DNA from 3 places in the Anaerobacillus sp. ABD4_527 genome. Region 1 is predicted to be linked to each of the others. Evidence: riboswitches for the same ligand, from Rfam matches in the RefSeq annotation. Region 1 holds a riboswitch; each other region holds the start of a gene.

Region 1 (10,509 bases):
CGACATCGGTATTTTCTTCAAGGCACTGTTTGGATATTCTTCCATGCCTTCAATAGAAGAAATTGTAGCGTACATCGGTTACTTTGCTGTGATCTATCTTCTCGTTACGACAAAGAAAGCACCTGCAAAAGCTGAATCAGCTAAAGAAGAAAAATCAGCTATGTTCAAGGCAAACAAAATGAATGAAACTGCTGTAAAATAAACAATTAAGGAATACAAGGCGATGAGTCGCCTTGTATTTTTTGTACATGAGAATGACCGGGACAGGTTTCTAAAGGATGATCATGATGAATATAAAAAAGCTATCGCTAAACGCATTATTTAAAACGTTAATCCTATTGGTAAGTATCACTAGCATAGTTCTCATTAGTTTGTGGAGGTTTCATTATGCGATTGACCTTCCACGATCTTGGGATCAAGTCGACTTTGCTCTAGCTTTAAGCAGATTCGACTTATATGCCATGCAGCCTCATTTCCCGGGTTATCCCTATTTTGTTTTAGGGGGAATGGTCATTCACAAGTGGATTGGCAATCCCTCGTTAGCTTTATCAACATTTAATAGTCTAATTTTATTGTCTAGTTCGATCCCTCTCTATTTCTTAAGCCGCAATACCCTTTCAAAAACGATCAGCGTACTGATCGTTGGTGTACTTCAGTCGATGGTTTTCTTGAACGTAATGTCGATACAGCCGATGAGTGAAGCAGCCGCAGTTGGGATTCTATGGTGGTACATCTGGGGTTTACATGTTGCGTTCCAACATAAAGCGTCTTCATTCGTTTTGTTAGTACCCTCATTTTTATTAAGCATTTTACTAGGAATTCGATTATCTTATCTACCATTTGGAGTCGGGTTAATCCTTCTCCTAATAAGTAAGAGATCTAGCTATACATCTAACAAAAAATATGCTTTGTTTATCAGTGTTCATCTTTTTATTGCGATTTGTTTTCAGCTTATTTGGGTTGCAGGTTTAGCTGCTTCAGAAGGAGGAATCACTGCATTCTTAGAACTAGCACTTGGATTTTCCTCCGGACATTTCCAAGAATGGGGAGGTAGTGCTGTATCGACAACTTCTCCACTATGGATAAGAAGCTACGAACTCGTCGTAACCAATATAGGCTGGGTTGGACTTGCAGGACAAAGGCTCTACATTGCAGCGATGATTACTATTATGATAATTGGCTTCTTTCTATTATTGAACAAAGTTAGAAGACAAAACATCACCCCGTTTCAATGGACATATGGAATCATGTTTGCTCTATACTTCTTGTGGGCATTGTTTGCGCAGAATATTGACAAACCAAGACACATCCTCCCATTACCTGGAATGGTTTTGTTTGCGCTATTATTAGTCACTACTAAGTATTCAGAAGGTTTCAGAACACATCTAGTGAAGCTTGGTTTGGTGATGTTGCTACTCTTTCAATCTTTTGGAACGTTCACAATGATGAGAGAAGCTCAGCACCCCGCTGCTGTCCATCAGTTGAGTAGTTTTCTCTCGGAAATAGAAGAGCCTATCATGGTGTATACCTGGGAGGAAACAAGGGTAATGGATTATCTGGACGTTCAGTATGAACATGACCGTGTATACACGTATGAAACCTTCCTGTCAGAAATACCTTATTACGATGAGAGAAGAATATTTTTAACGGATCGTGTCGTGAAGGGATTTGAACAGCAAGGGGCACCGATAAGAAAATCGGTCACAAAGGTCGGAGCATATTATTCCAATAAGATGTACGATCCTGTCTATCACGAAATTGTTTTGTACGAGTATAAGCGATAGGCATTATGATACAATAGGGGAACATAGATGCGCCTTGAATGGGTAGAGAGGTGAGATAGCGTGGAACAATTTTTGAAAAATAAGCTAGCTGTTTTACCCGATCAGCCTGGCTGTTATTTGATGAAAGATCGTCAAGGAACGATTATTTATGTTGGAAAGGCGAAGGTGCTTAAGAACAGAGTGCGTTCCTATTTTTCAGGAGCACATGATGGTAAGACGCAGCGGCTAGTTGGAGAGATTCGCGACTTCGAATATATCGTTACTTCAACTGATTTAGAAGCACTTATCCTTGAACTAAATTTAATAAAGAAACATGATCCGAAATATAATGTGATGCTGAAAGATGATAAAAGCTATCCATATATTAAGATTACGGCTGAGGAACAACCTCGACTCATCACGACAAGGAAAATAAAGAAAGACAAAGGTAAGTACTTTGGTCCATATCCGAATGCTTATGCTGCAAGTGCTACAAAGAAATTGCTCGATCGCATCTATCCGCTAAGAAAGTGCCGGAAGATGCCAGATCGAGTCTGTTTGTATTACCATATCGGCCAATGTCTTGCGCCTTGTGTAAAAGAAGTTACGAAAGAGCAGAACAAAGAAATGATCGACGGAATCACGAAGTTTTTAAATGGTGGTCACCAGGAGGTCAAACAAGATTTAGAACGTAAGATGGTGAGCGCTTCTGAAAACTTGGATTTTGAGCGTGCAAAGGAATACCGTGATCTCATGTACCATATTGAGAAAGTGATGGAAGCTCAAACGATTCAAACGAACGATGGCCTCGATCGTGATATCTTTGGGTATAGTTTTGATAAAGGCTGGATGTGTGTTCAAGTCTTTTTTGTACGTCAGGGCAAACTCATAGAACGAGATGTATCGCTCTTTCCGTTCTATAATGAACCTGAGGAGGACTTTTTAACATACCTTGGTCAGTTCTATCTACAGAAGAATCACCCTAAGCCTAAGGAGATCCTTTTACCTAATACAATCGATGCTCAATTAGCAGAAGATCTTCTTCATATTCCGGTTCATCAGCCGAAAAGAGGGAAGAAGAAAGAGCTAGTTGAATTGACGATAAAAAATGCTAATATCGCACTCAATGAAAAGTTTTCTCTGATTGAGCGAGATGAGAAGAGGACAATCAATGCGGTTGAGAATCTTGGTGAACAATTAGGAATAGAAGCACCTCTTCGAATAGAGGCCTTCGATAATTCGAATATTCAAGGAACAAACCCTGTTTCAGCGATGGTTGTGTTTTTAGATGGTAAACCGAAGAAGAACGAATATCGAAAATACAAGATAAAAACAGTAGAAGGTCCAAACGATGTTGGCTCGATGAAAGAGGTCGTTAGGAGAAGATACACAAGGTTACTTAAAGAAAACGGGCCACTCCCAGATTTAATTATTATCGATGGCGGCATCGCTCAGATTCAAGCATCTAAAGACGTTTTAGAAAATGAGCTTGGTCTAGATATTCCGGTTTGTTCGTTAACCAAAGATGAGAAGCACCGAACATCCCACTTATTGATCGGAGACCCTCCAGAGGATGTTTACCTTCCTAGAAATAGTCAGGAGTTCTATTTACTACAGAGAATTCAGGATGAAGTCCATCGTTTTGCGATATCGTTCCATCGTCAGCTCCGTGGAAAATCGATGCTGAAATCTAGTTTAGATGAAGTCCCCGGTATCGGACAGAAGCGTAAAAAGAAACTCTTAAATTATTTTGGATCGATCAAGAAAATGAAGGAAGCTGGCGTAGATGGTCTACAAGAAGCTGGTTTACCGAAGAATGTTGCTGAAGAATTGATGGCTCGTTTCAAGCAAAAAGAAAATTAATTGTGAAATTGTATTGCGGCGTATCTCATAGTTCGTTATAATAGTGAAAATTTAATAGTTCCACACTTCGATAAATTGAAGTGATGGTAGAGGCGCAAAAACCATCAGTAAACTCAACTGAGAGTGATAAGACTTGTTGACGTGAGTTGAAAGGGGAATTTGCCGAAGCGAATAGGTGCTTATTCACCTTTAGCTGGACCTGCATTGAAGAAGTGCAGAGCTGTCATTCAATTCCTTCCCGGGGGTTGAATGGAGAACTATCTCACACAGGGACGTTTTCTTGAATTACGAAAACAACAGTGAGGTTTTTCTCATTGTTGTTTTTTTGTATATAGAGAGAGCCTAAATTACTTATTCAAGAAACTAATTGTGAGTGAGAAATACAGTTATAGAGTGGAAAGGATGGAGAGAGTGGGACTTCGAGTAATGAAATTTGGTGGAACATCTGTTGGAGATGTTGAGAAAGTAAAGAACGTCGCATTGAGGCTTGCTGAAGCAGTTGATGCAGGGGATGAAGTTGTAGCAGTTGTTTCTGCTATGGGGAAAACCACAGATGAACTAGTGGGATTATCAAAAAGCATCACAAACAATCCCTCCAAAAGAGAACTAGATATGCTGCTTACAACTGGAGAGCAAGTAACAACCGCTCTTCTTGCAATGGCGCTTCATGAGAAGGGTTACGAAGCCGTTTCACTTACAGGGTGGCAAGCAGGACTTAAAACAGAATCTGTCCATGGAAACGCGAGGATTTTGGATATTGATGCCAAAAGGATGAATCAGCATCTTGCAGAAGGAAAGATTGTCATCGTTGCTGGCTTCCAGGGTCTTTCTGACACAGATGACATCGCGACATTGGGGAGAGGTGGATCCGACACCACTGCTGTTGCAATCGGAGCTGCACTGAAAGCAGAGCGATGTGAAATCTACACAGATGTAGATGGGGTTTACACAACAGACCCAAGATACGTTAAAGGCGCACGCAAACTGTCAACGATTTCATATGACGAAATGCTCGAATTGGCAAACCTTGGTGCAGGGGTTCTTCATCCTAGAGCGGTAGAGTTCGCAAAAAATTACAATATTCCACTTGAGGTACGCTCAAGTTTTACAAACGAAGTAGGAACCATAATTGAGGAGGTCGCATCCATGGAACAAAATTTGGTAGTGAGAGGGCTTGCGTTTGAAAGCAATGTGACAAAAATAACGATATCTGGTCTTCCGAATGAGATCACGACACTTCCATCGTTGTTTTCATCACTTGCATCAAATGGTATTAATGTAGATATCATCATTCAGAGTACAAGCGAGAAAAATACGACTAGTATATCGTTCTCGATCGAAACAGCTTCACTTGATTTAACGTTAGATGTTTTGCGTCGCCTTGAAGTCAAACTACCATATGAAAACATTTTCTATGAGTCTGGACTGTCGAAAGTTTCTATCGTTGGTTCAGGTATGATTTCAAATCCTGGTGTAGCTGCACAGATGTTTGAAGTTCTTGCTGAACATGATGTTGAGATCAAAATGGTAAGCACCTCTGAAATTAAGGTATCTACAATCGTACCTGAGGATAAGATGATCTATGCGATCGAGACATTACACGATCAATTCCAATTGGATGAAAGAACACCTGTTAAGCAGTTATAAAAAAATAAGGAGGCCACCTTGGCCTCCCTTTTTGCAATCATGATTCGATTTTATCTTTTGGATCCCATTTGATTGTGATTTGGATTTCGTTTTTCTTACTCGTTTCATAAGCTTCCGTTATGCACTGCAGCATGTATTGAAATTGTTCAGCAAGAAAACCAGCTTCTAACTGATAACAATCATTTCGACTAGTTTTTTTTCTTTCTTCTATTAATGGTGACTGAAGTAAGTAAGAGACCTCATTCTTTTTTTCTTGTGCGATGGTTAGAGCACCCCATCCTGCATCTTTAAAAAATTGCTCGATTTCTTCTCTTGTAGATAGAGGGAATTTCCTTGCGATATCTTTACCAGTCCAATAAAGGATGTTCGCTTGTTCAGTCCCTAATAGCTCAGGAAGAAGAACTTCTCTAAAAAGCTCATATCCAAAAGCTGTTGTGGTTACTTCATGACTATAATCGATGGTATTCGTGCGCTTTTTAAACATAAACTCCTCCAATTCGTCTCATATCATTATAACGGTTTGGAAGCGATTCCTCCATACATACAGGAAAAGAGAGGAATAATATCCTAGCAAATTTCATCTAGGAATTTAGAAAACTCAAAATGTACGCGTTTTCTTGACGCTCCTAAATGATGGGAGTACAATGAATATGTCACATATAAATCGACAGAAAGCGATGATTTCTGTGCATGCAAAGGCTTTTATAGTAGAATATGCAGTGGCAGATGGTAGCTTAACAACTTAAAAGGGGGACACACAAAACATGGCCGCAAGTCGAGACTTTGTCAGCCGAAAATTGCATTCGCTTCTAGGAGTAATTCCACTGGGACTCTATGTTACGCAGCATCTAACAGTAAACCACTTCGCAACGAGAGGTCCAGAGGCATTTAACGAAGCTGCTCATTTCATGGAATCTTTACCTTTCAGGTATTTCCTTGAAATCTTTGTTATTTTCTTACCGCTATTATTCCATGCGATTTATGGTGTTTATATCGCATTTCAATCCAAGAATAATGTAAGTAGATATGGCTATCTACGAAATTGGATGTTTTATATGCAGCGGATCTCAGGAATAATTGTTTTAATTTTCGTAACCTGGCATGTATGGCAAACTAGAATTCAGGCTGCGATGGGTGCAGAAGTTAACTATCAGATGATGGTGGACATACTAGCTAATCCTTGGATGTTGATCTTCTACATCGTTGGAGTAATTGGAACGGTATTCCACTTTGCGAATGGTCTATGGTCCTTCTTCGTAAGCTGGGGCTTTACAGTAACACCGAAATCTCAGCGTGCAATGACATATGTAACAATGGCTATCTTTCTTGCTCTTTCAGTCGTTGGTATACGCGCGATTTTCGCATTTGTTTAAGCAACAAACGAACTGTCTTCACCACCATACTGAAAGGGTACATATCCTTCAGTAAGAGCTAGCATTTAAGGGGGAACCGTTCTTATGAGTAATGGTAAAATTATTGTAGTCGGAGGCGGATTAGCCGGTTTAATGGCTACTATTAAAGCCGCTGAAGCTGGAGTTAGTGTCGATCTCATTTCAATCGTTCCGGTTAAACGTTCTCACTCTGTTTGTGCACAGGGTGGAATTAACGGAGCTGTTAATACAAAAGGAGAGGGAGACTCTCCTTGGGAACATTTCGATGATACTGTCTACGGAGGAGATTTCCTAGCGAACCAACCTCCTGTTAAGGCGATGTGTGATGCAGCGCCTGGAATCATCCACTTGATGGACCGCATGGGCGTTATGTTCAACAGAACACCTGAAGGACTTCTTGACTTTCGTCGCTTTGGTGGTACGCAGCATCACCGTACTGCTTTTGCGGGTGCAACGACAGGTCAACAACTACTTTATGCGCTTGATGAGCAGGTTCGTCGCCATGAAGTAGCCGGCCTTGTTAATAAATACGAAGGCTGGGAATTCTTATCTGCTATTATCGATGACAGCGGTGTGTGTCGCGGAATGGTTGGTGAAAACCTAACGACTTCCGAGATTAGAAGCTTTAAAGCTGATGCAGTTATCATGGCTACTGGTGGTCCGGGAATCATTTTTGGTAAGAGTACAAACTCTGTCATCAATACTGGTTCTGCTGCTGGAGCTCTTTACCAGCAGGGTGCGATCTACTCGAATGGTGAATTCATTCAAATCCATCCAACAGCGATCCCAGGAGATGACAAACTCCGTCTTATGAGTGAGTCTGCTCGTGGTGAGGGTGGACGAGTATGGACATACAAAGATGGTAAACCATGGTACTTCCTTGAAGAGAAGTATCCTGCATACGGAAACCTCGTACCTCGAGACATTGCAACAAGGGAGATTTTTGACGTATGTGTACGTCAGAAACTAGGAATCAACGGGGAGAACATGGTATATCTAGATCTCTCACATAAAGACTCGAAAGAGCTTGATATTAAGCTCGGTGGAATTATCGAGATCTATGAAAAGTTCATGGGGGATGACCCTAGAAAAGTCCCTATGAAAATATTCCCTGCAGTTCACTATTCAATGGGTGGCCTATGGGTAGATTTCAATCAACAAACGAATATCCCAGGTCTGTTTGCTGCTGGAGAGTGTGATTATTCACAGCATGGCGGAAACCGTCTTGGTGCTAACTCGTTGCTTTCTTCTATTTACGGAGGAATGGTAGCTGGACCAAATGCAGTGGAATATATCAATGGTCTTGAGAACACAGTTGAAGATATGCCTTCTTCTCTATTTGAAAGTCATCAACAAGAAGAACAGTCCAAGCAAGATGCGATCTTGAAGATGGATGGAACTGAGAATGCTTACCAGATTCATAAAGAACTTGGTGAATGGATGACTGCAAACGTAACGGTAGTTAGAGATAACGAGAAGCTATTAGAGACGGATAACAAGATCCAAGAATTGATGGAGCGTTACGAGAACATCAATATTAATGATACATCCAAGTGGAGTAACCAGGGAGCTTCTTTCACTCGTCAGCTTTCAAACATGCTTCAGCTTGCACGTGTCATTACTCAAGGTGCATACAACCGTAATGAGAGCCGTGGAGCGCATTATAAACCAGAATTCCCAGATCGTAATGATGAAGAGTGGCTGAAGACTACGATGGCGAAATACGATGCAGCTAACAACAAACCAGAATTTTATTACGAAGAAGTTGATACATCATTAATTAAACCTCGTAAGCGCGATTATTCGAAGAAGAAAGCGGGGGCTAAATAATGAGTGAAGAACGTACAATTACTCTCAAAATAAAAAGACAAGATGGACCTGAGTCCGCATCATATGAGGAAACGTTTACGATTCCTTACCGTCAAAACATGAACGTTATCTCAGCATTAATGGAGATTAGACGTAATCCTGTTAATGCAAAGGGCGAGAATACTACTCCAGTTGTGTGGGAGATGGGATGTCTTGAAGAGGTTTGTGGAGCATGCTCAATGGTTATCAACGGAAAGCCTCGTCAATCATGTACTGCTCTTGTAGATCGTTTAGAACAGCCGATTCGCCTTGAGCCTATGACGACATTCCCCGTCATCAGAGACTTAGCTGTTGATCGTAGTAGAATGTTCGATGCGCTTAAGAAAGTGAAGGCATGGATTCCAATCGATGGTACTCATGATCTTGGTCCTGGTCCACGTATGCCTGAGAACAAAAGGCAGTGGGCATATGAACTTTCTAAGTGTATGACTTGTGGCGTTTGCCTTGAAGCATGTCCTAACGTGAACAGCCGCTCAGAATTTATTGGGCCAGCTGCGGTTTCTCAAGTTCGCTTGTTCAATTCCCATCCAACCGGTGAAATGAACAAAGAGGAGCGCCTTGAAGGGTTAATGGACGAAGGCGGATTAGCCAACTGTGGAAACTCACAGAACTGTGTGCAATCTTGTCCTAAAGGTATTCCATTAACAACTTCGATTGCTGCTATGAATAGAGCAACTTCTCTTCAAACTTTCAAAAACTTCTTCGGAAGTGACCGATAAATAAGTGTAAAAGGATCCCATTTTGGGATCCTTTTTATTTCGAGCCGTGTAAAACGAAATATTTCTCAGGAAATGACTAAGAATGAAGAAGCCTGTCGGTAGAATTTTTGTCCTTCACATCAAGAAAGTGTTCTAAATTATGTAACACGTCTGTCAAAAAAACATATAGTGTATGGACTATATTAATTTTGATGAAGTTGCTTTGTTGCCCTATCGAGGAGGGTGGAATGTTGAAAGGGAACCACTACCGACCGAAGCCGCTTTTAACTAAACGAGAAAGAGAAGTATTTGAACTGCTTGTTCAAGACAAAACAACGAGGGAAATTGCAGAAGAATTGTTTATTAGTGAGAAAACAGTTCGGAACCATATTTCCAACACGATGCAAAAGCTTGGGGTTAAGGGGCGTTCCCAGGCAGTAGTCGAATTACTCCGTCTGGGAGAATTAGAGATATAGAAATACCGGCTTGTAATGAGCCGGTCTTTTTATTGACCGATCGTGAAAACAAGTGCTCGTGGAAGGTTTTCTCATTGACGTTCCATCAGTTATTTACTATTATTAATACGTTCATAGTTATAAATTGAAACCGGTTTAATGAGGGGAACTTGAACATGAGGGGTCCATTTGAAATAAAAAAAGTTTTAAATAATAATGTTGTCATTGCGATAACAGAGCAAAATGAAGAGGTTGTGCTCACTGGTAAAGGAATTGGCTTCAACCAGAAGCATGGTGAAAAACTTGATGATACGAAAGTAGACAAGTTTTTTGTACTTGCTAACAAAAATGAGCAGGAGCAGTACAAGCTCCTTTTATCTGATGTGCCAGAAGCCTTCATTGGTGTCATGAATGATGCCATTTCACTTATTGAAGCTAACCTAGGCGCAGACTTAGATGAGCACATACATGTTGCGTTAACCGATCACCTATCTTTTGCGATTAAAAGACTTCGTCAGGGATTAGATGTGAAAAATCCTTTCTTAGTTGAAACACAAACGATGTATCCGAAAGAATACTCAGTTGCAGAAAAAGTGATTCAGCTTTTAAAGAGTAAGCTTAACATTGATCTACCTGAAGGTGAGGTAGGATTCGTTGCCTTACACATTCATAGCGCGATTACGAATAGAAGCCTTTCTACTTTGAATAAATACTCAGCACTTATCAACTTGCTCGTTTCCGTAATAGAAGATTCCCTCTCACTACAAATCAGTAGGACTGGAATCGATTATTTGCGGCTGGTTCGACATCTTAGACATGCGAT
Region 2 (10,509 bases), 400 kb from region 1:
ATCCACCATCGGATTAAGCTGCAGCTTCTTTGCTCTTTCTTCTGTTATAGGTGTACAAACAAGACCACGTCCAACCGTTATCATGAAATTAATCGTCTCAGGGGTAACCTTATCTGCTAAAGCGATAAAATCCCCTTCATTTTCACGGTCTTCATCATCACAAACGATTACGATTTTACCCTGCATTAAATCATAGATGGCTTCTTCTATCGTATGAAACATACTAACCCCTCCCTCTCACGTCTACTTAAAACCGTGATCTTCAAAAAAATCATGATTAAGCGTACTTTGCTCGTTTGAATTGTTACCTTTCTTTAAGTACTTGAGTATATATTTCCCAAGCATATCGCATTCGATGTTAACCGTGTCACCAACACGCTTACTGCCTAGCACTGTAGCATCTACCGTATGAGGTATAAGGGAGATGGTTAATGTATCTTCCGTTAGTTTAAACACAGTCAAGCTCGTCCCATCAACAGAGACTGAACCCTTCTCAACAAAATAGTCCATGAGATCGGCAGATAGTTTAATATCGAAGTACAACGCGTTATCTACTTGTTCAATCTTTGAGATTTCTCCTTTACCATCTACGTGACCCGAAACAAAGTGGCCACCAAATCTTCCGTTTGCGGCCATTGCACGCTCTAAGTTCACATTGTCATTTGGACGAAGCTCATTTAAGCCGGTTGCTCGGAACGTTTCAGGCATAACATCTACCGAAAAGAAGGAATTCGTAAAAGTTGTAACCGTTAAACATACCCCATTTATCGAAATGCTATCACCCAAATGAACATCTTCGAGAACTTTTGAAGCGCGTATGTCCATTACGATCGACTCTCCGGATTGGTTGACACTTTGTATTTTCCCGATTTCTTCAACGATGCCAGTGAACATTACTCCACCTCTTTTCGTTTTGATACGATCTTGATGTCGTCCCCAATTTGCTCGACGCTCTCAATGGAGAGTTCGACTGTTTCTTGCATAGCTGCAAATCCCATTCCTTCGAAGGAGGTAGGAGCATCTGTACCTCCGATTAACTTAGGAGCTACGTAAGTGATAACCTTTTGAAAAGCTCCTGCCTCTAGAAAACTACCGTTGATCGTTGGTCCACCTTCTACAAAAACAGAGGTGACCCCTCGATCACCTAGCATAAGCAATACATCATCAATTGAAATGGAATCACCTTCCACTGCAAGGACAGTTACATGCGAGGAGAACATTCTTTTTGTTTCTGTCTTAGCCTTTTCAGTCGTAATAATCCAAGTTTCTACAGTGTCATCTTGCAAAACAACAGCATCAGGAGGAAGTCTTAATGTCCGATCGAGAATTATCCTTATAGGACTTATGCCTTCACCATACCTTGTTGTAAGCGAGGGATCATCCTTCTCAACGGTTCCAACACCTACGAGTATCGCATCGTGTTGGTGACGTTCTGCATGAACATCTTGCCTCGCTTCGCTTCCAGTAATCCATTTGCTATCTCCTGTTTTAGTTGCTACTTTACCATCTAATGAAACTGCTGATTTTAGTGTCACATAAGGACGGTTCGTCTTTATGTAATGAAAGAACACGTCATTTAGAGAGTAAGCTTCCTCTTCAAGTAAGCCAACATAAACGGATATACCAGCTTCCTTCAACCGCTCAATCCCTCTTCCTCCTACGAGAGGATTTGGGTCTTGCATCGCTACATGCACCTCTGTGATACCAGCATCTATTAATGCATTCGCACACGGGGGAGTTTTCCCATGGTGACTACAAGGTTCTAACGTCACATAAGCAGTTGCTCCCTTAGCTTTGTCGCCTGCCATTCTAAGTGCGTAAACCTCAGCATGTGGCTCACCAGCTTTTAAATGGGCTCCCATTCCAACTATTCTTCCTTCACTGACGATCACAGCGCCAACAGCTGGATTTGGGGCTGTTTGACCCACTGTATTTCTCGCGAGTTCAATCGCCATCTTCATATAATCATTGTTATTCACATGTATCATCTCCTAACGAATCAATTGGGGTTAAGAGATAAAAAAAGCCTCCCTATTAGATAGGGAGGCTTTAAAAAGAGTATACCAAATAAGCCTTTTGAACGTACTTTTTCAAAAGGATCGGCAAACTTTTACTCCTTCTCCCATCCAGACTATACTGTCGGTCCTGGTCTTTCACCAGATCCACCGTTTACAAGACGCAAACGGGTCACGGACTTAGTTGATTACTCGATAGAGTGATCAAGCATTACCGCCGGTTGGGAATCTCACCCTACCCCGAAGGAAAGTTTTATTTAATTGTAAGTCTAGAAACTTACTCTTCCCAGACTTTAACTTCTTTCATCACATCGCCTTGTTTGATGCGTAGAACAGTATCCATGCCTTCTGTTACTTGACCGAATACAGTATGAACACCATCAAGGTGAGGCTGTGGTTCATGTACTAAGAAGAACTGACTTCCACCTGTGTTTTTACCAGCATGAGCCATAGAAAGGGATCCCGCTACATGTTTATGAGGATTACCTTCTGTTTCACAATCGATTGTATAGCCAGGGCCGCCCATTCCAGTTCCTGTTGGGTCTCCACCTTGTGCAACGAATCCAGGAATGACACGATGGAAGTTAACACCGTTATAAAAGCCTTCATTTGCTAGTTTTTCAAAGTTAGCCACAGTGTTTGGCGCTTCTTCTGGGAAGAATTCAATTTGAATTACTTCGCCATTTTCAAATGCGATTGAACCTTTTTTCATTAAAAATATCCTCCTGCGTAAACAATTTGCTTAAAAGCTCTTTCATTATAGCATAAGAGATTCATTTACCATATTAATTAACTTTAAGAAACTATTTTGATATAACCATTTTTTTTAACGGTCTGTCATATTGAATCAAATCTTCATATGATTCTCTTTCAACTACAAGGCTAGCTTCCCCGTCTTCAACAAAAACAACAGCTGGCTTTGGTAGTCGATTGTAATTATTCGCCATCGAATACCCATATGCTCCGGTTGAAAAGACAACCATCACATCCCCAGCAATCGCTCGCTGAAGCTGACAGTCCCAAATCAACATATCACCCGATTCGCAGCACTTTCCTGCGATCGAATACAGGTGATCTTTCGGTTCATTCATTCGATTTACGATCGATGCCTCATACTTTGCGTTATATAAAGCAGGACGAAGATTGTCACTCATTCCCCCATCAACAGCAAGGTAATTCCTAAGTTCAGGAACATTTTTATGAGAGCCAACGGTGTACAATGTAGACCCAGCTTCACCGACAAGAGAGCGACCAGGTTCTATCCAGATTTCTGGCATCGACATGTTGCTATGCTCAATTTGCTTTTTTACAGCATCCGTCATGGCATCGATGTAGTTCTGTGGAGAAATCGGTTGATCTTCGTGGTTGTATCGAATACCAAACCCGCCACCTAAATTCAGCACCTGAGGCTCATACCCAAACGTTTCATTCCAGCGATGGAGGTAACTATAGATCTTGTCGATCGCCATCACAAATCCGGTCGTTTCAAAAATTTGTGATCCGATATGGCAATGAAGACCAAGCAGGTGAATGTTACTCATTTTTAACGCTGTATCGATCGCTTGCTCTACTTGACCACTCTGTAAATCGAATCCAAACTTTGAATCTTCTTGACCCGTTAGAATATAGTCATGTGTGTGCGCTTCGATTCCAGGCGTTATTCTTAAGAGCACGTTCGTTGAAACTTCTTCTTCTGCTGCTAACTGTTCGAGTAACGAAAGCTCATAAAAGTTATCGACTACAAAACAACCAATCCCAGCTTTCAGAGCCATCCTAATTTCTCTTTCGCTTTTATTGTTACCATGAAAGTGAATCCGGTCTACTGGAAATCCTGCTTGTAAAGCCGTATATAATTCTCCTCCAGAGACAACATCAAGACTCAACCCTTCTTCTTCTGCAAGTTGAATCATCGCTATACAAGAGAATGCTTTACTCGCATACGCAACCTGATAGTTTAATTGCTTTTTCTCAAAAGCCTCTTTAAATGCTCTTGCTTTCTCTCGAATCAGTGCCACATCGTAGACGTACAATGCCGTGCCGTACGTTTTCGCTAGCTGAAATGTATCGACACCTCCGATTGTATAGTGACCGTTTTCTGAAATTTCTGCTGTACCAAATAAGTGCACGATATTCTCCCCTCTCGCTTTATTCAGTAAGCGAGCTCCCACTACATAAAAAAACAAACAGCCAACTTATAGATACATTGGCTGTTTTGCTCCGTATCCCCACGAGTTGGATTAGCTCACCACTGCAATATAGATAACAGTGACAGTCTGCAGCTTATTCAACTACAGCCCAGCAGAAGAAGGATGGACCTTTCTCCACTTCGGCAATTTGACCTTTCAGATACCTTCATCGCAACCCATTATATGCTCAGATATCGTACTCATTCTCATTGCGCCTCTATCCCCATTACATTCAATGAGGTCTATTCTATTAAAAATTAAATTATCACACTTTTTAAGATTCAGCAAGTGGTTCGTCCTCTTGCTTCTTTTTATTTTGAGGCTGCGTGATACTTGGTCTTAGCTTCGTTAATGGCACGGAAACTCTAATTAGAATCTGTAAGAACGCTTTTGCGTTAAACGGGACGAACGGCCACAAATACGGTGTATTGAGCGGGCGTAAACTTATTAAAAACAATATCGTCAAAGTAACGCCGATCATGTAGCCTGGGACTCGGAAGAAATAGACGAGAAACAATAATAAGAGCCGAATCAATTTGTTCGCGATTGCAAGTTCATAGCTTGGCGTCGCATAAGAACCGATTGCCGCGATCGAAACATAAAGGATAACCTCTGGCACGAATAGACCAACGTCGATGGCGATTTGCCCGATTAGAACCGCTGCAATCAAGCCCATAGCTGTTGAAAGTGGCGTAGGGGTATGGATGGCGGCCATCCTCAAAGTCTCTATACCAAGTTCGGCTAGAACGATTTGAACAAATATAGGAACATTGGTTTTTTCATTCGGTCCGATAAAATCGATCGTTTTTGGAAGTAGTTCCGGTTCATATACGAACAGCAGCCATAGTGGCAAAAGGAGCAATGCAGCAAGCATACCACCAAATCGAACCCATCTAAGAAATGCACCAGCTAAAGGTGCTTCTCGATATTCCTCCGCGTGCTGAACGTGATGGAAAAATGTCGTGGGCGTGATGATAACACTCGGTGAAGTATCTACGATGATCAGCACATGACCTTCCAATAAATGAGACGCAGCAACGTCGGGTCTTTCCGTATACCTCACTAGAGGGAATGGATTGCCTGCTTGATGCACCAAAAATTCTTCTATGGCTTTATCAGCCATCGGTAAACCATCGATATTGATTTCTTTTAACTTTTTCGTTACGATTTCGACTAGGTTAGGATTTGCCACATCCTCTAAATAAGTTATGCAAATATCTGTTTTAGATCGTTCTCCAACTTGCATGATCACATTCCTAAGTTTTCCATCACGTATTCTCCGACGTGTTAACGCGGTATTTTCAATGATATTCTCTGTGTACCCATCTCTCGAACCGCGGATGACCTTTTCTGTGTCGGGCTCTTGCGGTGTTCTACCTGGATACTTACGAACGTCGATGATATACGCCTGTTCTTCGCCGTCCATAAAAACAGCGATTAACCCTGAAAGAACTTGATCTACCACTTCATCAAAGTTATCTACTGTAGACACTTGCTGATGTGGCAAGTGATTGTGAATCACTTTTTCAAACTGCGCAGTCAGACGGTGATGTTCGTCTGTATACATCAATTCACGCATGATTTCTACTATGATGGATGTATCACAAAGTCCTGTACAGTAGTAAAAGTACACATCTTTGTTTAATATTTTTATTTTCCTAACGCCTACGTCAAAACTCTTCCCAATACCAATCGACTTTTCCATGAACTTTTCGTTTTCTTTTATCTTTTTAAAGATTTTTTGTTTATCCTTCGTTTTTGAACTCATCTATCCCACTCCTTTCTAGAAGAATTTGAACCGCTTTCCTTGTAATCGGTGACCCTTTTGACGGATCATCATAACCTGACATCTTACCAATATCACCGACTCCCACAACGATTGGAAGGTCCAATTTATCAAGGATCGATACCGTGTCTCCATCTATTCTTCCGATTTCCATATCAGGGAGTCCATTTTTATCCACACCAAATTCGGTAAGCTCTCCAAACCGGTCGATGGAAACATTCACTTTTGTCCATTCAGAAAAGTGGGTTCTCGATGCCACAGCGATCGCTCCTAAAACCTCTATGTTTGGATCAGAAGCAACGTACTGCATCGCAAGTTCACCGTACCCTTCACCTTGGTAGCCACTGTCATCAAACATGACAAACACGGGGTCATGAGGGGTTTGAGATATAAGTGATACAATTTCGTATCCAGCAAGCGGTGTAGGGTTACCAGCCGATTGACTGATACATCTTCCGCCAAGTTCTGAGGCTACTGTTTCAATAGCCTGTTGAGCATATAGATCACCGTCAGTAACAAAAATAACCCTCCGCTTATGATTCATATCTTCACCCCTTTGGTTTAAACAGTATGGCAACAATAAAACCGAATACGATCGCTGACGAAATACCAGCTGACGTTAATTGAAAAATCCCCATCCCTATTCCGATAAAGCCGTGTTCTTCTCCCTTTTGCATGGCTCCATGTAGCAAAGAATGCCCAAAGCTTGTAATTGGAACGGTTGCTCCTGCCCCCGCAAATTCAATCAACTTATCGTAAATACCAAATCCGTCTAATATCGCTCCAGAGACGACGAAGGACGACATAACGTGTGCAGGGGTTAGTTTAAAGATGTCTAATAAAAGTTGACCTATCACACAGATTGCTCCTCCGACAGCGAATGCAAGGAAATATTCCATTATTGACCACTTCCTATTCTTTCAAAAACTACAGCATGTGCAATGGCTGGCATGCTTTCTTTCTGTTGAACCATAACCGGGCTATGAAGGCATCCTGTTGCAACGACTAAAATCTTGGTATATCGCCCCTTTTTCAATAAATCCATAAGGTGGCCATACGTTACAACCGCAGAACATGCACATCCACTGCCTCCAGCAAAAACTTCTTCTTGATCTGGGCGATAGACCATCAACCCACAATCATTGTGATTATTGGTAATGTCATATCCATCTTCTAACAGCAAGTCTCTGACGATGGGTGAACCGACTGCTGATAAGTCACCAGTAACGATCAAGTCGTATTCAGTCGGCTCAATATCGAGATCTTTAAAGTGAGTAGCAATCGTATCCGCTGCAGCAGGAGCCATCGCAGAACCCATATCGAACGGGTCTTTCACCCCCCAATCAACGACTCTTCCAACAGTTGCAGAAGTAATCTTGATGTTGGTAGCGTCTGTACCGATCAGTACCGCACCTGCACCAGTAACGGTAGATGTTGCAGTTCCCGGCTTCTGCCCACCGTATTCTGTTGGATAGCGAAACTGCCTTTCAGCAGTCGCATTATGACTACTAACGCCAGCTATAGCAGATGTCGCAAATCCTCCCTCTACTAAAGAGGATGCTAATGCAAGGGATTCCATCGAGGTCGAGCATGCTCCGAATACTCCTAAGAAGGGAATTTGTAATGCCCTTGCAGAATAGGTCGCACTTACGATCTGATTTAAAAGATCTCCAGAAACATAAATGTCTACATCTTCCTTTGAATAACCTTTTTTGCTTAAACAGTTTGTAATCGAGTCTTCCAGAAGCTTTCTTTCGGCTAACTCCCAATTCTCCTCATTACAATGAAGATTGTCATAAGTCACATCGAAACATTCACCTAAAGGACCTTCAGCTTCCTTGGGACCAACTGCTGTGCCAACAGATTGTACATATACATTAGAGAACTTCCACGTTTGTTTTCCAATTTTCATTCGACTCTCTCCTTACTTACAACAACGCTCTGAAAATTAGCCGGACAATTCCTACCAAATAAGCTGCAACAACCCCGAAAACGATGACAGACCCAGCGAGCTTAAACATGTTTGTTGCGACCCCTAAAACGATTCCTTCACTTTTATGTTCGAGAGCAGCACTTGTAATCGAATTTGCAAAACCTGTTACGGGAACAGCTGAACCCGCACCCGCAAACTGTCCAATCTTATCGTATACACCGAAACCAGTAAGTAAAGCTGAGATAAGGATAAGCGTAGCAACCGTTGGGTTTCCTGCATTTTTTTCAGAAAAATCGAATACACTCATGTAGAAATTCTGAATGCCTTGACCAAATGTACAAATTGCGCCTCCCACCAAAAAAGCTTTTAATGAATTCCAAACATAAGGTGTTTTAGGATGATAATTCTTAATATTTTTCGAATATTGTTCCTGGTCGTGTAACGACATTTAAAACCCTCCATCTACAAATACTGTCCAATGAAATAGTGAACCGAAGATCTTTCCTAATACGATAGCCATCAATAACAAAAGGATTTTATCGATAAATCCAATTCGTTTCGTGAGAATTGGAAGTACGTTTAGGACCTCTGTTAGAGCGGCCGCAAGCATTCCGATAAAAACCCCTGCCAGAAGCCCAATGGGCATCATGAGGATCTTAGGTAACCCTAAGATTGGATTTCTTAATGATAGCCAGCTCGCTGTTACAGCCCCTACGATGATTGCCCACTCATAGAACTTGATCAGATGCCTTGTTTTTGTTATTTGAGTTAAACGAGGGATGATCCCTAGAACAGATAAAAATGCAACTAAACCAGCTCCTACAGCAATTCCTTCAGCAAAACCGATGATCATTACCAAAATGATCTGTGCATTCATCATTCGTTCTTTCCATTGTCTTCATTTTCATGTACGATGACATATCGATCGAGGTCTTGTTGATAATTGAACATCTCTACTTCAAGTGGACTAGGTTCTTCATTAAACCGTTTCTTAAATAAATGGTTAAAGAATAGGATCATTCCAATTCCTAGTCCGAATGAATACGGAATCTGGAGGAGAAGAGGTTTAGGATTATCAATTCCAGTAACGATTTTGTAAATTTGTTGGTGTACTTCTCGCATACTTACATCTTCATGGAAGTTCATAATTGCTAGTGCAGCCCCAATAAATAGGAGAAGCCAAATGAACACAAAATAGACAGGTGCTAATTTTTTCTTTGAGATTTGCACTTCGATAATGGTTTGTGTCGGTCCGATTATTTGCACTTCAAGAGAGATTGTACGTTGAATCGCTCTTATCACTTTCATCACATCGATTACAACGAGATTCTTATCTTCTTTCCGTATGCGATGGATGATGGTGGTCTCAAGTTTTCTACATATCTCGTCTTCTCCAATCAGCTGAGCGATATCACCAATCGTCAGATGTGCTCCGGGCCTCACTCTAATCTTTTGTTTCAATCGAAGGTAAATCATATCAGCTGTCACAGCTCTCCACCTCCTTATCGAGAGGTACCTTATATAGGTAATAGTATGTTTCTGGTATATCGCTCTCATTCGAACTGCACTCATGTTCCATTAATTCCCTCGTAGAAAAACATGGTTCTGATAAAGAAAATATCCAATAAAAAAACAGCTGAACTATTTGTTCAGCTGCTCTTTTATTTCCTTTAAAATTTTCTTTTCTAGCCTTGATACCTGTACTTGTGAAATCCCTAACCGTTCAGCTACTTCTGATTGTGTTTGATCTTTGTAATACCTCAGATATACGATTAACCTTTCCCTTGAATCTAACTGCTGTAGAGCATCTTGTAAGGCAATCTTATCGAACCACGATGTATCTGAATGATCTGCTATCTGATCCAATAGCGTAATTGGATCACCGTCATTTTCGTAAACCGTTTCATGGATCGAACTCGGTGCTCGAACAGCTTCCTGAGCCATGACGACTTCTTCTGGAGTAACGTCAATAAGTTCAGCTATTTCGTTGATCGTTGGTGTTCGACCTAACGTTTTAGACAACTCATCTCTTGCCTTTCGAACTTTGTTTCCTGTTTCTTTAAGAGATCTGCTAACCTTTACCGTACCATCATCTCGAATAAAGCGCTGGATTTCTCCTATAATCATTGGGACAGCGTAAGTGGAGAATTTAACATCATAACTTAAATCGAACTTGTCAACGGATTTTAACAGACCAATACACCCTATTTGGAATAAATCGTCGGCCTCATAGCCTCTATTAAGAAAGCGTTGTACCACAGACCAAACAAGTCTCATGTTTTTTTGCACAATCTGATCTCTTGCCTGCTGATCCCCATTTTGGCTCTGTTTGATTAATTCCTTGACTTCTTCATGCTTAAGCTGAGTATGTTTACCTTTTTTTACCTCCACGTCCATACGCAGGTCCCCTTAATTACATAACGCTTTATTTTTTGATAGGTACTTTACAACATGAATCGAAGTACCCTGGTTCTTAGCAGATTCAACTTTTACTTCATCCATAAAGTTCTCCATGATTGTAAAGCCCATCCCAGATCTTTCTAATTCTGGCTTCGTCGTAAACAGAGGTTGTCTAGCTTCATCCAAATC
Region 3 (10,509 bases), 410 kb from region 1:
GCCACAACGTTAGTTCTTCTTTTTTTGATCTATTGGTTTTTAGAGACTCGAACAGCATTTAAGATGCTTGCTACAAGGCCTCCCCATATAATGACAATTCCAACAATCATCATGAAAATTGCGCTACCACCCATATTAACTTACCTCCTTATACTTTTCCTGTTCTACTTTAGCGTCCCATTTCTTTACGCTGAATAGGATACCAACAAGAAGAGCAAATCCAGCTACGAACCAGCCACTATACAGGATGAAACCATCTGAGTAGCCTTCATAGTTTCCTGTTGGAGTGTCAAATTCTTTAAGAAGGTTCGTTTTAAATAGATCGAACATCATGTAGCCAAGCACGATAGGTGTAATAACACCAAGACATGCTTTCCACCAGTAGTTAAGCGGAATATCTGAGATGCCATTTGCATGATTTTCAAGACCAGGAAGCTGACGTAGGAACCATGCTACAACAACGACTTCTACAAGTCCTACAAACGCGATACCAAACTGATTGATGAAGTAATCCGCTGCATCTAGGAAGAACAATCCACCTTGTGTCGCGAACAAGATTGAGATGAGTGATGCAACACCTCCACCGATCAATACTGCTTTCGTACGAGAAATGCCAAACTTTTCAGAGATACCAGCAACGTACGTTTCTGAAATTGAGATTAGTGAAGATAAACCAGCAAGTACGAGTGATGCAAAGAAAAGGAATCCAAACATACCATTCAGTGCAGGGAATTCATTAATAATTTGAGGGAATACGACGAACGCTAGTCCTACTCCACCGCTTACAACTTCATCGACACCTAGACCTTGTTGAGTAGCCATAAATCCTAATGCGGAGAAAACTCCGATACCTGCTAAAAGCTCGAATGAAGAGTTACCAAACCCTGTAATAAACGCATTGTTCGTAATATCTGATTTCTTCGGAAGATAGCTTGAATACGTAATCATAATAGCAAAAGCAATCGATAAACTGAAGAAGATCTGTCCATACGCTGCTACCCAAACACTACCGGACGTAATGGAGTCAAAATTCGGTGTAAAGAATGCACTTAAACCTTCAGCTGCTCCAGGAAGCGTCACAGCTCTAATTACGATGATTAAGAAAAGTACGATCAACGTAGGGATGAAGATTTTGTTCGCACGTTCGATCCCTTTCTTAACCCCTGCAAGAAGAACGCCTAGCGTAATAATCCAAACTGCCACAAGCGGAATAAATACTCCTGGCACAAGGCTACCTGTTTCACCAGGATTAACCGTCAGCTGCAGATAGTCATTGAATAGGAAACCTTCTGTGTCTGAACCCCAGCTCAAATTGAATGCAAAATAGCTATACGAAATTGCCCAACCTATAATGACCGCATAATACGTAGAAATAACAAACGCAACAATAACGCCCCACCAACCGAGCCATTCGGTCTTTTTATTCATTCTGAAGAACGAAAGCGGAGCTGAACCTCTGAACTTATGGCCAATCGTAAACTCCAAAATAAGAATCGGAATACCCGCTGTTATTAGTGCAAATAAATATGGTATAAAAAATGCCCCTCCACCGTTATCATATGCAACGGCTGGAAACCTCCAGATGTTACCTAGTCCGATTGCAGAACCAACAGCTGCTAAGATAAAGCCAGCTCTTGTTCCCCACTGAGCTCTTTTTTCCACTTGTATTACCCCCTTAGACGTTGTAACCCTTCTCCATGTTCTCCTCCTCCCAGAAAAAGGTTTAGATTTTTATTTAAATTCTGATTATTTTGTTTATAGTATATCTAGTACTATTGGCCATGTCAAAGCAATCTTTCAGTTAATTTGTAAAATCACTTCGAAAATTAGCCAAAAACACCCCTTTTTTGTAGGATGACATAAAAAAAACAGGAGGATGGTCCCCCCTGTTCGATTATTCGTTCACGGCTTCAACCGTACGATTTTCGTATTTTGTTTTTAGTATATAGACAACAACCGCAAAAACTACTGCTGTTGCAAGCAGCCCAGCAATCGAGCTTCCTGTAAATCCAAGTACAAGATAGCCTACGAGCGCGATTCCAGCTACAGTTAGAGCATAAGGAAGCTGCGTCAACACATGATCGATATGATGGCTTCCGGCACCTGTAGAAGAAAGGATCGTTGTATCAGAAATCGGCGAGCAGTGGTCTCCAAACACCGCTCCCGCTAGTACAGCGGCTAGTACAGGTAGCATATAGGTTGGGTCTGTCGCAGCAGCGATTTCTCCTGCTATCGGAAGCATAATACCGAATGTTCCCCATGATGTTCCAGTAGCAAACGCCATTACGCCTGCTAATAAGAATAAGATTGCTGGAAGGAAACCGATCGCTATATGCTGATCGACTAGACCAGCTAGATATTTACCTGTTCCAAGTGTTCCAATAATCTCGATCAACGTCCATGCAAAGAGAAGGATGTAAACTGCAGGAAGCATCGATTTAATCCCTTCAACGACACCTTTTCCAAACGCTGCTCCTCCCATGTTCTTAAAGAAGAAGAACACTAAAGACGTACCTAAACCGATCAAACCACCGTATAATAACGAAGCTGCAACATCCGTATTCTCAAAAATCGTTAACGGCGTTACGGCAGCATCCGTTCCATTTACAGCCTGAATACCTGTGATGATCATAAAGATGACCGTACCTGCGATCAACATAATGATTGGCCAAGCAAGATCTGCTACTTTCCCCTTATCACTTTCAGGTAAGCCAGTTGTTTCTCCTGGTACAGCACCTTTTGAAGGGTCGAGTACTTCTCCTGTTTTTTGTGCACGGTCTTCATGAACTCTCATCGCCTTAAGGTTAATATCGAAATAGCTTACGAAGAAAACCATTCCAAGTGCGAAGATCGCATATAAATTCATAGGAATCATTTTTATGAAAGCTTCTAGAGCTCCAACACCAACGATGCTGTGTGTAGTAAGAATACCACCTATAATTGCAATAATATAAGCTCCCCAACTAGAAATAGGGGAAATGATACACATCGGAGCAGCAGTTGAATCGATGATATAAGAAAGCTTGGCTCTCGAAACTTTGTGCCTGTCTGTAATAGGACGACTAACATTCCCAACCGCTAGAGAATTGAAGTAATCATCAATAAAAATAATAACTCCAAAGACTGCAGTAACGATTTGAGCACCAGTTCGCGTTTTCACACGCTTCATGGCCCACTCACCGAACGCTCGGCTACCACCTGAAATTGAAATAAATGCAGTCATTATGCCTAATAGAAGTAAGAAGAAAATAATATACATGTTCCAGGTATTTAACCCACCGTCAGAAATAAAAATGCCCTTCACAATCGTATAAATTTCTGTAATAGAACCACCAATACTCCAGTCGTTGATCATCAACGCACCAAGGATAATTCCCACCCCTAGTGAAGGCAAAACCTTCCTGGTTGCCACTACCATCAATAATGCGATGAGCGGCGGAATAATCGAATAAATCGTATTTTCCATATTCACCATCCTTTTCAAGTTATGGTTCACTACTTTTGGATAAACAAAAAAACGGGCAATGACAGGATATGGTCCTATCATTGCCCGTTTTGCGGATACAATGTCAAGTGTCCATCCCGATCAGTAGTTCTCCATTATAAGTAAGCCTCATAATGACAGTTCGACATTTATTCAATGTCGCCCCAACAAAAATAATGTGACGATTATTTCTGCTTCGGCAGATCTCCCTTTCGATGCTGATCATGGATGTCATTCTCCCAACACGTACTAATGAGTATCTGCTCCTCTACCTCATCGTATAAGATAAGGAACATTATTTAGTTTAATACAATTCGTTATTATAGCTTAGTTCTATGTGCTATGCAAACACAATTTATTCCATTCCTCCAATATCGATAGCCGGATCAGGCAATCCTGTACCAGATCCATTATTGTAGAAGTTCGGCACATCTCCTTTGATAAACGTTGCGATTACAGGAATATCCGTTGTAACCACGTCCGAATCGGTAGCAAATGGAATAACGATTTTTACATGCACTTCGATATGGACGCGGATATCAACCCAAGTGTTATTGATCCCTACCTGCTGAATGTTATGTTTGATATCAGACTTCACTTCTCCAATCGCTGTAAATCTTACAGGAACTTTTGGCCCGAAGTTCGCGAGTAACGTATTATTAAACGCTTGCCCGATTGGAATGTTATGGATGATTCCTTTACTTAATGGTACATCTTCATCAACTTGAAGCTCGACCCCATTTTCCTCTGCCCAATAGTCGATCGAGTTATCTTCAACGCTCTTCAAAAACTTTTGCACCTTGTCAGTCGATTGAGCAAGTACTTTATTTACAGCGCTTTGGTTAATTTGTACAATATCTACTTGGTTAACCGTTTCTTTTTTGATCAGCTCTTCTGTGCTATCTGCTTCTTCAACGATTTTTTTGTTGATGGCCTGGTTGATCGCGAGCGTTGCGATTCGGTTCGTTTCTGTTCTAGCTATTTCGATAAGAGTAGGCTTAATACCTTTTTCAACGATCCATAGTCCTTGAACTGTCATAAAAATAAATAGAATGAACGAGATAACAAACACATATCGAAAAGGAAGCGGACCTTTTCGAATGAACCTTCTTCGAGTTCGGAACAAGCCAATATCCTCCCTTCTCCTCAACATGTATATGCGAAGAAAGAAAGAAGTATGGACATATTTTCCCTAAAGAAAAACCACAGCCCGCAAGCTGTGGTTTTTCTTATAACATTTTGAGCATCGCATCTCTTCCAATGGTTCCTACTTTGATGCCCCTTGCCTCTGCTTCAAGCGTTACTGACTCAAGTGGTGCTTCTAGCAGCTGTTCGATGGACCTTACACCAACAGCTCTGCCTGCAATTATTTTGCGATCACTTAACTTTTCATTAAGTAACGCAATATCCAGTGCTCCACACATGATGTAGCCATTTTCATTTGTAACAGCAAGAAAATTAGTCTTAGGTAGCTTCATGCTAATCGCTGTAAATGGATGACCATCGATCATGATAGGTGTAACATTGATCACGTATCCTCCGCCTCCTGACTAACAAGTTGTCATTCTATTTATATGAGCGCGGAGGCATGTTTGACAATCAAAGATTAATATCTATTCTCAAGTCTCCATGCAAGAAGATCCCGAAGCATTTCTGGTAAGTAGTACTTCTTTCTAGCGTGCTTCATCTGCGGATAAAATTTTCCGAAGGTGAACATATCCGCTGTAGCCACTGAATATTCTTTTTCAGGAGATAGCTGATTACCATTATGGAGAATTTCTGTTACGTGATGAAGGCCATCATCCATTACGACTGTTTTAACTTCAAGTCCATCAAAAGCCATGATACCCATGACTTCTCCTCGGAAGCCTAATCCTTTAAACGTCAAATGTACGAGTTCGTCAGACATTGCATATGCGATGATCTCACGTAATTCACTTCCTTTTAGGATAACTTTACATGGATTGACTGGATGTGGACATATACGATGTAGGTCTTCTCTCGACACCTTTCCTTCACTTAAACCATCAAGTAGCATACCTGAATTGATCATTCCAATATCAGCATTGCACCATTCTCTAAGAGCAGCAGACAGCTCGTCAGGAAGGACAGAGCGTCTGAACCACTCTGCTTCTAAGGGTTGTTCAAGACGACATACGACCTCGTCTAATAAGTTTTGTGCATTCGTTCCTAATCGATCCAGCTGTTCCTTTGTCGCTTGATCTTCTTTATGATCACGCACAGAAATCGCATAAGCTTCTGCCTCAACTAACTTGCACTGCTCGGTATCATAGTTCAGGACGACTTCACCTACATAATTTCCGTTCTTACCAGCTTGAGTAATTAATGTACCGTTCACATTCATTCCATGTTTTAGAACATGATGGGTATGAGATCCGATGATCACATCGATTCCTTCGATATCCGTTGCGATCTGCTCGTCGTTTCCGAGTCCCATGTGTGACATCAACACAACTACATCTGCTTTCGAACGCACTTCATCAACGACCTGTTGAAGCATTTCCCATGGAGATTGTATCGACCAGCCAAGAAGACTATAGAACTGCTCATATGGAATCGTTATCCCTATGAGTCCAACCTTAACGCCATCTTTCTCATTGATCGCGTACGGAACTGCCCAGGCAGGTCTCGCTCCATCAGAGTGGAATAAGTTCGAAACGATGACTTGAAAATTGGCATCAGTGTATAGCTCATCCAATTCTTGTTTTGAAAATGTGATTCCCTCGTTATTTCCAATCGTTGCATAATCGTATTTTAGTTCATTTAGTAAATGTACATTTCCCTTTCCCGAGGTCCCCTCAGTAATCGGGTGAACTTTATCCGCGTGATCACCAAGATCTAACAATAAGTAATGATTATGATGATAATCATGAATTCTTTTTCTATCTTTTATATAGCCAGCCACCTTAGGCCAATTCTCAAAGTGACTATGAAGATCGTTCGTATAATATAAATGTACCTTTTTTGAAGTCAAGACACTCTTCCTTTCTTAACCCGTCATTCCCTGCCAGACCAATCGTATCCCGACGAGAATTAACATCCACCTTAAAATAACGACAATCGTATTATCTGACAGTTTCTGATTAATGAAAGAGCCACATTTTGCCCCAATCCATGCGCCTGGAACTAATCCAATCAATAAAGATCCTGCGATATTCCCAAGGGCTAAATGCGTCATCGTACCGATTATACTCGATAGAAAGATCATAAACATCGATGTTGCAACTGCTATAGAGGTTGGAAAACCAAATAATAAGATCATGGCAGGAACCATCAACGACCCACCGCCGATACCGAAAAGCCCTGATAGAATCCCAACGATAAACGAAACAACTAAGGCAGCTATTACTGAAAACCGATATTCACTAGCGTTCCCATCCAAATCAGTAATCGATCGCGAAAAACGTCCATCTAACTTCAATGGTCGCAAACGTCCCCTTACCATTAATAATATGGAAACAAGCACCATAAATACCCCAAAATATACAGAAAATTGATCAACGGCGATAAATTTGTTTAACCAAGCTCCTGCAATTGCACCAGGACCGCTTCCAAGAAAAAACAAGCCACCACTTTTATAATCGACTGTCTTTTTCTTCATATAAGACAATGTTGATGATAATCCAATCGCTACCAGTACGACGATCGAGCTACCTACGATAAGCTGTGGAGATAACTCAGGTAGCCAATTCGTATACTTATCTATGATCAAAAGCCCAGGAACAATGATGATCCCTCCACCAAGACCAACCAAACTTCCTATCGTACCCGCAGCTAATCCGATAAAGAATAATAAGACCCAAGTTAACATGAAAAGAACTCCTTATTAGTCGAAAAGATCAAGTTGTCTTGGGTTAAGGTTCGTATACTCGATATCAAGCATTCGAATCATCTCTTTCGCATTCCCCGACGCATGACCACCAGAATTATTATTGAATAGTATATACACATTCTTACATTCTTTTCGTAGCTGCTCAATTCTTTCTTTCCATTCCTTAAGCTCATTTTTATCATACTCATAAAGATAGCGGACTTCTCGCCACTTTTGATTGTTCCCAGGGTTCCGCCACCCATTAACATTTCTTCCATGAAGTCGGACAAGTACATCATCATTCGAAATCGTCTCCATGACGATTGGGATCGAACCTTCTCCAGCTTGAGGCTCATCACAGATTGAATGTATGTATCCTTGTTCCTCAAGAAAAGAAAGTGTTTTCTCCCGAAATGCCTCATGATACCAGGATTGATGTCTAAACTCTACCGCACAAGGGATATCTCCCATTCTTTCTTTACAATCTCGCAATAAATTCACATTATCTTTGTTCACATCAAACCATGGTGGAAACTGAAAAAGGACCATCGCAAGTTTTCCAGAACGTTGTAAAGGCACGATTGACTCCTTGAAAGCCTTAAACATAGCATCTCTCGTCTCAAAAGGAAGCTCTCCCCGCTCATGTCCTGTCATTCCTTGATAAGCTTTCACAACAAACTGAAACCCCTCAGGCGTCTCACTCGCCCATTTCTCATAATTTCTTATAGGCTGTACCGCATAAAAAGAAGAATCAACTTCTACAACTGGAAAATGCGAACTATAAATCGATAACTTTTCATTACTCTTTACACCAGGAGGATACAAATCATCATGATCCCCCCACCCGGTAACACCTATGTATATCATCAAATCCTTCCCTTCTCTTTCTCTGCCTCTATTTTCTGACTTTAGAGGAGAAATAGCAAGGGAAAAACCCCGAAAAGCGGAAGGGGGCGTTTAGGTCCGACAGGCACTGGAACATTTTCGAATGAACACGCTTTTTGTGTTCAATCGTAAAGGTGAAGTGACCCGAGGACCTGCCCCCTGCAGCTGGATCAGAAAGGCGGAGGCGAGCGTTTAGAAACGGAGATATTGGAACTCTTGAAATAGAACACGCTTTTTGTGTTCTGTTGAAAGAGTGAAATATCGTAGTTTCTGCGAGTCGCAGCTAGATCAGAAAAGCGGAGGTGGGCGTTAAGACCCGACAAGCGCTGGAACCCTTTCAACAAGGACAATAACCCTTCAATCACATTCGCAAATACCCCCTATGTATTGTAAATGTTAAGAATGTAGTATATATTTTAATTGATAATGATAATCACTACTGTTTACTTTCTGGGGAGGACTGTAAATGTTTAATAGAGATGTATTCGATGTAACGATAATTGGTGGAGGTCCTGCTGGGCTTTATTCTGCATTTTATGGCGGCTTAAGAGAACTTAAAGTCAAAATTATAGAATTCCAGCCTAAATTAGGCGGCAAGATTCATGTTTATCCTGAAAAAATGATTTGGGATGTAGGAGGACACAAGCCATTATCTGGTGCAGATCTCATCGAATCCTTAGTTGAGCAGGGATTAACATTCGACCCAGAAGTAATTTTAAATACAAAAGTTGAAAGTATCTCAAGAGATGAAGAAGGAATTTTCACTTTAAAGAGTGCTGAAGGAGAGGAGCACTACTCAAAAACCGTTATCGTCGCTGTTGGGAGTGGAATCCTAAAACCACAAAAACTTGAGATTCAAGGCGCAGAAAGGTTTGAGGTTTCTAACTTGAATTATACGATCAAGTCTTTGAAACATTTTAAAGATAAAACGGTTGTCATTTCAGGCGGTGGTAACGCAGCGATCGATTGGGCGAACGAATTAATACCTGTCGCAAAGAAAATATACCTTACCTATAGAAAAGATGCTCTTACTGGCCATGAAGCACAAGTCTCAAAACTTAAAGAAAGCTGTGTAGACTGTATCTTTAACACTTCGATCTCTAAACTGATCGCTTGCTGTAACCATGAAACGATTGAACAGATCGAATTAACCAACCATGTTACAGGTGAGGTTTCCTATCTCCCTATCGATGAAGTGGTTATTAATCATGGGTATGAAAGGGATTCTTCGTTAATTGGTAATAGTGATTTGAATATTGAACTAGTCGATCAGTTTTTTATTGAAGGAAATTCAACGAGTGAGTCATCTATTCCAGGACTCTATGCAGCTGGAGATATCTTGAAACACGATGGAAAATTAAACCTTATTGCCGGCGCATTCCAAGATGCAGCAAATGCTATAAACAAGGCAAAGCAGCATATTCAGCCGGAAGCACAAGCTGTTGGCATGGTTTCTTCACACAACTCAGTGTTTAAGGAGCGAAATCGTGAGCTGATCAAACGAATGATATAAGAAGAAGGACCGCTCTACAGGGCGGTCCTTCTTTAGTTACTATTCACTTATCAACGACTCCTATTTTTCTATACTTCCCAATAGCTTGATAAAAGACAGGAACAAACACGAGAGTTAGCAGGGTAGATGTTGTTAACCCTCCGATTACCGTGATGGCTAATCCTTTTGAAATCAAACCAGAAGCAGAATTGGAAAGGGCTAGTGGAATTAATGCAAAGATGGTCGCAAGTGCCGTCATTAGAATTGGGCGTAACCTTGTTGTTGAAGCTTCAACGATGGATTCGGTTAAGTCCATCCCTTCTCGTCGATTACTTTCTACACGGTCAAGAAGAACGACCGCATTCGTTACCACAATACCAATCAACATGAGCATTCCAATCATCGCACTCATCGACAGAGTCTGACCACCGATGAGGAGTCCAGCCAACGCTCCGATTGGAACAAAAATAAGAGACGATAGAATAACGATTGGGGTAATAATGCCACCGAATGTAATACTCAATACAAGAAACACTAAGCCGACAGCTGCGGCCATTGCTAAACCAAGATCTGAAAATCCTTCTGTAATCATCTCCATACCACCAGAAAGGTCTACCTCGACATTATCTGGTAAAGAAAGCTCCTGAATACGTTCTTCTATGTCTCTCGAGGTGGCTGCAGTATCATCCCCTTTGATCGTAGCAGAAATCGTATTTGCTGTATCTCCATCTTGGTGCTCAATAGACGATGGAACGTTAATCTCTTCAATCGTCGCCACTTCACTCAACTCTTTTTCACCTTCAATTGTCTTTAAAG

What was found. Region 1 has a riboswitch for lysine ahead of ACXAHI_RS06880 (aspartate kinase). Riboswitches for the same ligand answer to the same signal wherever they lie in the genome.
Region 2: linked by a shared signal. The riboswitch ahead of lysA (diaminopimelate decarboxylase) and the one ahead of ACXAHI_RS06880 (aspartate kinase) in region 1 are both predicted to bind lysine.
Region 3: linked by a shared signal. The riboswitch ahead of ACXAHI_RS08860 (Na+/H+ antiporter NhaC family protein) and the one ahead of ACXAHI_RS06880 (aspartate kinase) in region 1 are both predicted to bind lysine.

Annotation. Positions count from the first base shown of each region.
Region 1 covers NZ_JBSWXZ010000001.1:1,291,389-1,301,897, reverse strand. Annotated here, with positions in the region: gene ACXAHI_RS06895 (FTR1 family iron permease) at 1-202, shown strand, start outside; gene ACXAHI_RS06890 (hypothetical protein) at 288-1,784, shown strand; gene uvrC (excinuclease ABC subunit UvrC) at 1,905-3,626, shown strand; lysine riboswitch at 3,706-3,894, shown strand; gene ACXAHI_RS06880 (aspartate kinase) at 4,038-5,273, shown strand; gene ACXAHI_RS06875 (YslB family protein) at 5,311-5,757, opposite strand; gene ACXAHI_RS06870 (succinate dehydrogenase cytochrome b558 subunit) at 6,038-6,646, shown strand; gene sdhA (succinate dehydrogenase flavoprotein subunit) at 6,731-8,494, shown strand; gene sdhB (succinate dehydrogenase iron-sulfur subunit) at 8,494-9,252, shown strand; gene ACXAHI_RS06855 (helix-turn-helix domain-containing protein) at 9,480-9,707, shown strand; gene glcT (glucose PTS transporter transcription antiterminator GlcT) at 9,863-10,509, shown strand, end outside.
Region 2 covers NZ_JBSWXZ010000001.1:887,148-897,656, forward strand. Annotated here, with positions in the region: gene ACXAHI_RS04680 (bifunctional 3,4-dihydroxy-2-butanone-4-phosphate synthase/GTP cyclohydrolase II) at 1-222, opposite strand, end outside; gene ribE (riboflavin synthase) at 244-894, opposite strand; gene ribD (bifunctional diaminohydroxyphosphoribosylaminopyrimidine deaminase/5-amino-6-(5-phosphoribosylamino)uracil reductase RibD) at 894-1,961, opposite strand; FMN riboswitch at 2,111-2,267, opposite strand; gene ACXAHI_RS04695 (peptidylprolyl isomerase) at 2,293-2,727, opposite strand; gene lysA (diaminopimelate decarboxylase) at 2,819-4,141, opposite strand; lysine riboswitch at 4,246-4,429, opposite strand; gene ACXAHI_RS04705 (spore germination protein) at 4,476-5,969, opposite strand; gene spoVAEA (stage V sporulation protein SpoVABEA) at 5,947-6,531, opposite strand; gene spoVAE (stage V sporulation protein AE) at 6,536-6,886, opposite strand; gene spoVAD (stage V sporulation protein AD) at 6,886-7,899, opposite strand; gene spoVAC (stage V sporulation protein AC) at 7,916-8,368, opposite strand; gene ACXAHI_RS04730 (stage V sporulation protein AB) at 8,369-8,800, opposite strand; gene ACXAHI_RS04735 (stage V sporulation protein AA) at 8,797-9,396, opposite strand; gene sigF (RNA polymerase sporulation sigma factor SigF) at 9,562-10,317, opposite strand; gene spoIIAB (anti-sigma F factor) at 10,330-10,509, opposite strand, start outside.
Region 3 covers NZ_JBSWXZ010000001.1:1,696,403-1,706,911, forward strand. Annotated here, with positions in the region: gene ACXAHI_RS08850 (methionine/alanine import family NSS transporter small subunit) at 30-134, opposite strand; gene ACXAHI_RS08855 (sodium-dependent transporter) at 136-1,662, opposite strand; gene ACXAHI_RS08860 (Na+/H+ antiporter NhaC family protein) at 1,895-3,466, opposite strand; lysine riboswitch at 3,583-3,763, opposite strand; gene yunB (sporulation protein YunB) at 3,840-4,610, opposite strand; gene ACXAHI_RS08870 (YunC family protein) at 4,714-5,016, opposite strand; gene ACXAHI_RS08875 (bifunctional metallophosphatase/5'-nucleotidase) at 5,091-6,479, opposite strand; gene ACXAHI_RS08880 (sulfite exporter TauE/SafE family protein) at 6,495-7,316, opposite strand; gene ACXAHI_RS08885 (DUF72 domain-containing protein) at 7,332-8,183, opposite strand; gene ACXAHI_RS08890 (NAD(P)/FAD-dependent oxidoreductase) at 8,668-9,714, shown strand; gene ACXAHI_RS08895 (efflux RND transporter permease subunit) at 9,758-10,509, opposite strand, start outside.